DNA from 2 places in the Butyrivibrio sp. ob235 genome. Region 1 is predicted to be linked to the other one. Evidence: a T-box and tRNA genes for the amino acid it is inferred to sense, from the RefSeq annotation. Region 1 holds a T-box; the other holds one or more tRNA genes.
The links. The T-box of region 1 lies ahead of metG (methionine--tRNA ligase). A T-box ahead of a tRNA ligase gene usually reads a tRNA of that ligase, here a tRNA-Met.
Positions count from the first base shown of each region.

Region 2: it has a tRNA-Met gene. The T-box ahead of metG (methionine--tRNA ligase) is inferred to sense a tRNA for this amino acid. The anticodon was not compared.

Region 1 is NZ_FOBE01000007.1:63,175-66,721, reverse strand. It holds gene BMW61_RS07600 (hypothetical protein) at 60-1,727, shown strand; T-box leader at 1,832-2,093, shown strand; gene metG (methionine--tRNA ligase) at 2,180-3,547, shown strand, end outside.
Region 2 is NZ_FOBE01000011.1:5,968-9,514, forward strand. It holds gene BMW61_RS09710 (VanZ family protein) at 1-50, opposite strand, end outside; gene BMW61_RS09715 (GGDEF domain-containing protein) at 175-1,311, opposite strand; tRNA gene BMW61_RS09720 (tRNA-Met) at 1,505-1,578, shown strand; gene BMW61_RS09725 (M42 family metallopeptidase) at 1,682-2,719, shown strand; gene BMW61_RS09730 (leucine-rich repeat protein) at 2,787-3,547, opposite strand, start outside.

The DNA.
Region 1 (3,547 bases):
AATAAGCGTGTAAGGTGAAAACAACGAAAAACAATCTTTTTTGTGAGGGAGAGATAATTATGGAAAAGAGACTTGTAGCAGCAACACTTGGATTGGTATTTGTACTTTCTGCATGCGGACAGACCGGCGGAACAGAGGTAGGAACATCGCAGCCTGCAGAGACAACGGCGCAGGAAACTGAAGTGGCAGAGACAACAGAGGAACCGGAAGAGGCTGAAGCTTCAGAGGAGACAGAAGCAGCCGATGAGGAGAGTTCTGAAGAAGGCGAGAAGGATGAGAATTCCGAGGTTATAACCGACAACGTTATCACAGCAGATCTTTTCGAAGTAACAATACCTGATGAGTTTTCAGGAATTTTTGAAGCAGAGGTCAGCGAAGGCAGAGTAGATATTTATCATAAGCAGACAAGAGAGGAAGGCTTCCCCGGACTTATTTTCTCAATCTGGGCAAGAGAGACACCTTCAGAATATGCCGGCGGACCTTATATGAAGAAGGGCGAGCTGTTTGACAAGGATGGCGCTAGCTACGATGTGGTAAAGGGCGAAGCAACAGAGATCCAGTGGGACTACAACAAGGACATGCCCGAGGATTTCAGAAAACTCTATGATGCTGCTGAAGACATTATCAAAAATATCACTGCTACAAACGGCGGAACCTTCAGTTATGGCGCAGGCATGAAGGGCAAGGACCTTTACGCTTATACACTTAGTGATTTCATTGACGCTTTAAATGAAGGCGCAGATGCCAATAAGCTCGAGGAGATGGGCTATGCACCTGACTACTATGCAATAATGCAGGCAGAGGGCGAGGACGGCCTTTCAAAAATCGGCTTTGCATACAAGGATGTAAACGACGACGGTATTGATGAACTTTTCATAGGTGATATTGAGAGCGGTGCGATCTACGATGTATTCACAATGGTAGACAAAGAAGCAACTCACGTAGTAAGCGGCGGAGCAAGAGACAGATACTATGTATACGACAATTCATTTATCTCCAACGAATACTCCGGCGGAGCAGAGGAAAGCGGCGTTACACTTTATGCACTTATGAACAATGACACAGATATGGTTTGTCAGTACGGCTATAAGTACGATGGCTACGAGGACGAGGAAAAGCCCTGGTTTGCTACCTATGATATGGAGGAATGGACTCCTATCTCTGAGGAAGAGTACGATGAAGCTATGAAGAACTATGAGGACCAGAAGGAATCAGACGTTGAACTAAAGCCTCTTTCAGATATTGCACCTGTAGATTTTTCAAAAGTTGATATGTCACAGTATGCAACCTTCACTGAACTCGTTGATAGTCTTAAAGCAGGAATGGGCTACGCAAATGTAACTATCGATGGAACGGATGCTCTTTTGGTAGCAAGCGGCTGCTACAAGTGGGATGATACAGACGCAGCAATTGATTCATCAATTTTCATATATGATGAGAACGGTGCCGTTAAGTATCTTGGCAGTGTTACTTCACAGGGAACAGCTAATCCCCTGGCAATGGCTGATGGCAAGCTTATCACAGCAGGTCACCACTTTGTTACCAAGAACACAATCAAGGATGGAAAACTTGCAGTAGCTGAGGAAGCTTCCGAGACCTTCGATACCGACGGAAATGCAACCTATTATGTCGGCGAAGACAAGGTGGATGATGACACAGAGCTTCAGCGTATGTTTGATGAAGCAATGAATGCAGAGATCATCAATTTCCAGCCGGTCGCTGAGTGAAACTTATTGTAGATAATTCTCTTCTCCCCGGAAATCATAAACAGATTCCGGGGAGTTTATATTTTTATTTTAGTTGACATAACTATATGTTTGTACTAACCTATAGCAAAGCTGTGAAGAGAAAGAGTAAGTTGTTAGGAGCTTTACAGAGAGTCGGCGTTTGGTGAGAGCCGGTGAGCAAGCAGCAACCGAACATGGTCTTGGAGCCGCGTACCGAGGTTCTTTTGAACTTAGGCTACGACGGGTGCGCCCGTTACAGTGCCGGACTATCGATGGATCATTTCCCATCCGTAGTTGCTAAGGCTCATATCGTGAGGTGTGAGTGAATTAGGGTGGTAACACGAAGCGTAAGCTCTCGTCCCTGAAAATAATTCAGAGAGGAGGGCTTTTTTTGTACAAAAAATTAAGAAACTGCTGATTGTTATCAAACTTAATTCAAAGGAGGAAATGAGATGAACAGAAATATATTGATAGGTGGTGCCTGGCCCTACGCCAACGGTTCATTACACATCGGACATATTGCGGGGCTTCTTCCCGGCGACGTGCTTGCAAGATATCACAGAGCCTGTAAGGACAAAGTGTATTTTGTTTCCGGAAGTGATTGTCACGGAACACCTGTAGCCATCAGGGCTAAGTCTGAGGGAAAATCGCCCCGGGAAATCAGTGATCATTATCATGAGGAATTTGTGGACTGCTTTAATCGTCTTGGATTTACCTACGACTGCTACACCAAAACTTCCGACGATGCGCATAAAGAATTTGTGCAGGAATTCCACAGAAAGCTCTACGACGGAGATTATGTTTATGAAAAGGAGACGCCTCAGGCCTACTGCGAGTGCTGCAATACTTACCTTGCGGACAGATTTGTAACCGGTATCTGTCCTGTTTGCGGTGAGCCTGCAAGGGGAGATCAGTGTGACGCCTGCGGAACAGTTCTTGATCCCGAAATTTTAAAAGAGCCTATCTGTGCTGTCTGTAAGAACCCGGTGACATTCCGGGCATCTACTCATCTGTACATTGCTATAAGTAAATTGGAAAAACAGCTCCGCGACCTTGTTGATAATGGGGTGAACTGGAGAAAAAATGCCATATCTTTCACAAACCGCTACATTGATGAGGGACTTAGGGACAGAGCACTTACCAGAGACCTTGAATGGGGAATTCCTGTTCCAAAGGAAGGCTATGAGAAAAAGACAATTTATATCTGGGCAGAAAATGTGCTTGGTTACTTGTCTGCAGCTAAGCAGGTAACAGACCGGAAAGGTGAGAGTTTTGACGAGCTTTTCGGAGAAAATGCAAAGCACTACTATGTCCATGGTAAGGATAATATTCCCTTCCATACTATTATTTTACCTGCACTTTTGATTACCCACGGCGCGGGATATCGTCTTCCCGATCAGATAGTATCAAGTGAATATCTCACATTGGAAGGAAAGAAGATTTCCACAAGCAGAAATTATGCGATTTGGGTAAAAGACCTTCTGGATAAGTATGATCCCGATTCTCTTCGCTATTATTTCCTGGCGAACGGACCCGAGAAAAAGGACTCCGATTTTTCCTGGTCAGAATATGTCAATAATCACAACGGCGAACTTCTAGGGGCCTACGGAAACTTCATAAACAGAACTCTTACGTTTATCACTAAGTATTTTGACGGGGTGATCCCGGAGGGCACTTCCTCAGGAGACTGGGATGATACGCTGAAACAGCTATACACCTCTACAGGTGAACAGATCGAAAAAGGAAATTTCAAGGATGCCATAGAAGGTGTATTTGAAGTGGTGCGAAAAGCCAACAAATATTTTGACGAACAGGAGCCC
Region 2 (3,547 bases), on a different contig from region 1:
AATTCCCTCTCAAGTATGTGATTGAATAATTCAATATTCTGGTCTGACATAAGGATAATCCTTTATATAAAAATAAAAGAGAAATACCTTAATTGGCATTTCTCTTGTAATTGCCTTCTTTGAAATATACCACAAAATGGAAATATCCTCAAATCGCGGTGAAAATGATACTTCCTACCTCTTACGCCTGTTATTCTTCTTATAGTACTCCTCTTTGTCAGCATACATATGCTTATCAATTTCGCTTATCAGATCGATGTTCTCATCGGTGCTTAGGTCGATGATATCTCCACCGATGGCCGCAGACAGTTTATAAGGTTTTTTTGACGCGTCATTGTAATCTTCTATAGCATCAGCAATAAATTCTTTATAATCAGCGATTGAATGTGTTGCTGTTTTATCCAGAATTACGATAAACTCGTCTCCTGCAAAGCGGATAACAACGCCGTTATTCATTACTACCTGGTTCAAAATATCGGCCATAGCAATTAGTGCATTGTCGCCTTCCGTATGAGAATAGTTGTCGTTTATCTGCTTAAATCCGTTCATATCAAGCATTAAGGCCGAAAGTTTTTCTCCGCGTTTTTTTGCTGCATTCACTATTTCATTAAGATAAAAACGGTTAAACGCACCTGTCAGTTTGTCCAGGTAGATATTCTCATTTTGAAGGCTCAGTGCTATGCAGCACACAGACACACCCACACACGGCCAGATCAAAGATACTCCGTACAATGCCGTCTGCACCAGCATACCAACCGCAATGGGAACAAGGAACTGCCATGTCGGGAAAAAGCTGAGAATCCTACCTCTCCGCTTCGCCGCAAAGTATTCATACAGTCCATAAAGCAGGAAAAAGGCCTCAACTATTATGTACACGCCATAAAAAGAGAGCCTTCGATAGCAATTGTTTTCATCAATCAGGAACACAAGAGGTTTAAATATATTTATAAGAAGAAGCAGTATCTCACTTAGACACAATGAATATACAATCAGCCTCTGTCTACAGGACTGGCTTTCGTTGATATGTCTGACAATTATAGTTATATATGCCGGTCCTATAACGGCATTTAAGAAAAACAGGAACGAATTACCAATATACAAAAAAATGCGAACAAATGTCCCAGGCTTTCCATCAAAATAGAAAACCAGTGGATCAACGATACAGCCGGATATAACAGAAAAAATCATCACAAGAAGTATCAGACTTTCGGAATTCTTGTTCTGAATTCGCCATCCACGGCTGAGCAGGATCACTGCCATTACCAAAAGTCCAACTATATTGGACGAATAAATTGAAACAAGATTAATCATGTCTTTATGGTATTTTAGAGAAAATCCAAAGTCAATTAACTCACTATTAAAAAAGCGATATAAAAGTATTATAATTACCTTTATAGAGCTCCAAAAATTCTTTGAAAAAAATTTAAAATTATTGTTGACATTACCTTTGGGGAGCGATATACTATCCTAGTCGGTCGGCAAGAGACGACAAAAAAATGAATATGGCGAGATAGCTCAGTTGGCTAGAGCACGCGGTTCATACCCGCGGTGTCGAGGGTTCGAATCCCCCTCTCGCTATGTAGAATAAGACATAAGTCAGTGACCTATGTCTTATTTTTTATGCTATTATATCTTAGTGACCACTAGTCACAATTTTATCAAAACAAGGAAGGTTTATCTTATGAGCTATGAATTAAATGAAAAACGATATCTTGAAGAGCTTGAAAAGGAGCTGGCTATTGATTCCGTCACAGGTCAGTACCACGAGCTTCAGGATTATCTTATAAAGGAAATCGAGGCGCTCGGCTTCAAAACCACCACCCTTCACAAGGGCGGCATTTTAGCTGAAATCGGCGGCGAAGGGAATCCGCTCCTCATCACCGCTCACGGCGATACAATCGGCATGATGGTTCGCCACATCAATGATGATGGCACAATTAAGGTATACAAGGTTGGCGGTCTCTACGCATATCATACCGAGCGTGAGAATGTTCGTATTCATACAAGAAGCGGAAATGTTATAACCGGCTGCGTCCAGAGAAAGAATGCTTCAGTTCACGTCACAGAAGACGAATTAAACAAAGAAGTTGCAAGCTTTGATACCAATTCTTTTGTAGTTCTTGATGAGGATGTAAAGAGCGCTGATGATGTCAGAAAGCTTGGTATAGAAATTGGTGATTATGTAGCTGTTGAACCCAGATTTACATATGCCAATGGCTATATCAAATCACACTTTATTGATGATAAGGCACTTGTCGCACTTATTATGGAACTGCTCCACGATGTTAAAGATGGCAAAATAAAATTAAATCGTAAGATTTATGCTTTCATTCCCTTCTATGAAGAGATTGGACACGGCGGATCCTGCATTCCTTCCGATGTTAAGGATTTCCTTGCTTTGGATATCGCCTGCATCGGACCTGAACAGACCAGCTCTGAGCGCAAGGTTTCAGTATTCTGCATGGATAGTAGATTCCCTTATAATCTTGACATGATAAAAGAGCTTGAGGAAGCCGGCAGAAAATCCGGTGCTGACTATGTCCCCGATATTTTCACTCCACACTATGGAACAGACGCTGATCCGGCGCTTGTGGCAGGCTTCGATATAAGGCACGCTGCAATTGGTCCCGGCACCAGAGCAAGTCATGGCTATGAGAGAACTCATATTGATGGAATTAAGAATACATATAGTCTGCTTGCTGAATATGTAACGATATAAAAAAATAAGGCTTCCCTAATTACTGCCTTCCCCCAAGGGGAAGGCAGTAATTAGGGAAGCCTTTAATTTATTTATTTGTAACCTTCTGTGATTTTCCTGAAACACCACTTGCTTTAAGAATTTTCTTATAAGCTTTGAGCTTGCTCTTTGGAACCTGAACCTTAGCCTTTTTGTTGATCTTCTTGAAGGCATTCTTACCTACTGTTTTCTTTGAAAGGAACGGTGTCTTAATTTTCACGTTTTTAAGCTTCTTGCAGCCATAGAAAGCGTTCTGACCAATCTTCTCTACATTCTCACCGATAACAGCCGTCTTGAGGCTCTTATTACCGTTAAATGCATTCTCCGTTATTTCGGTTACTCTGTATTCGTTGCCGTCAATTACGATGGACAAGGGAATTGTAATGCTACCGGATGATGCCGATCTTGCCTTTAAAAATTTCACTGTAAGATCCGTATCATCATTCGAGGTAACCTCATAAGTATTACCCTGGCAGATAACCTTATCTCCAATATTGTGACGATAAGCTGTATTTACTACAACCACCGGCTGGCTTACTTCTTCTGTTACCACAGCATTTCCGGAGGATACTTCAGCAGATTTACTATCTTCCTTTTTGTATTTCTCCTCTATTCTGTCAATGATATCGGAAACGCCTGTCTTATCAGCTATATCCTCAGCCTTCTTTTCAGCGTCATCCTTATCGTTCTTTTTATCATCCGAAGATTTGTCATCATCATTATGAAGCTTGTCATCAATCTTATCTGATATTTCCTTCTCTTTATCAGATACGGAGCTCTTCTTTATTCTGAAGGTTTTAACTGTTTTCC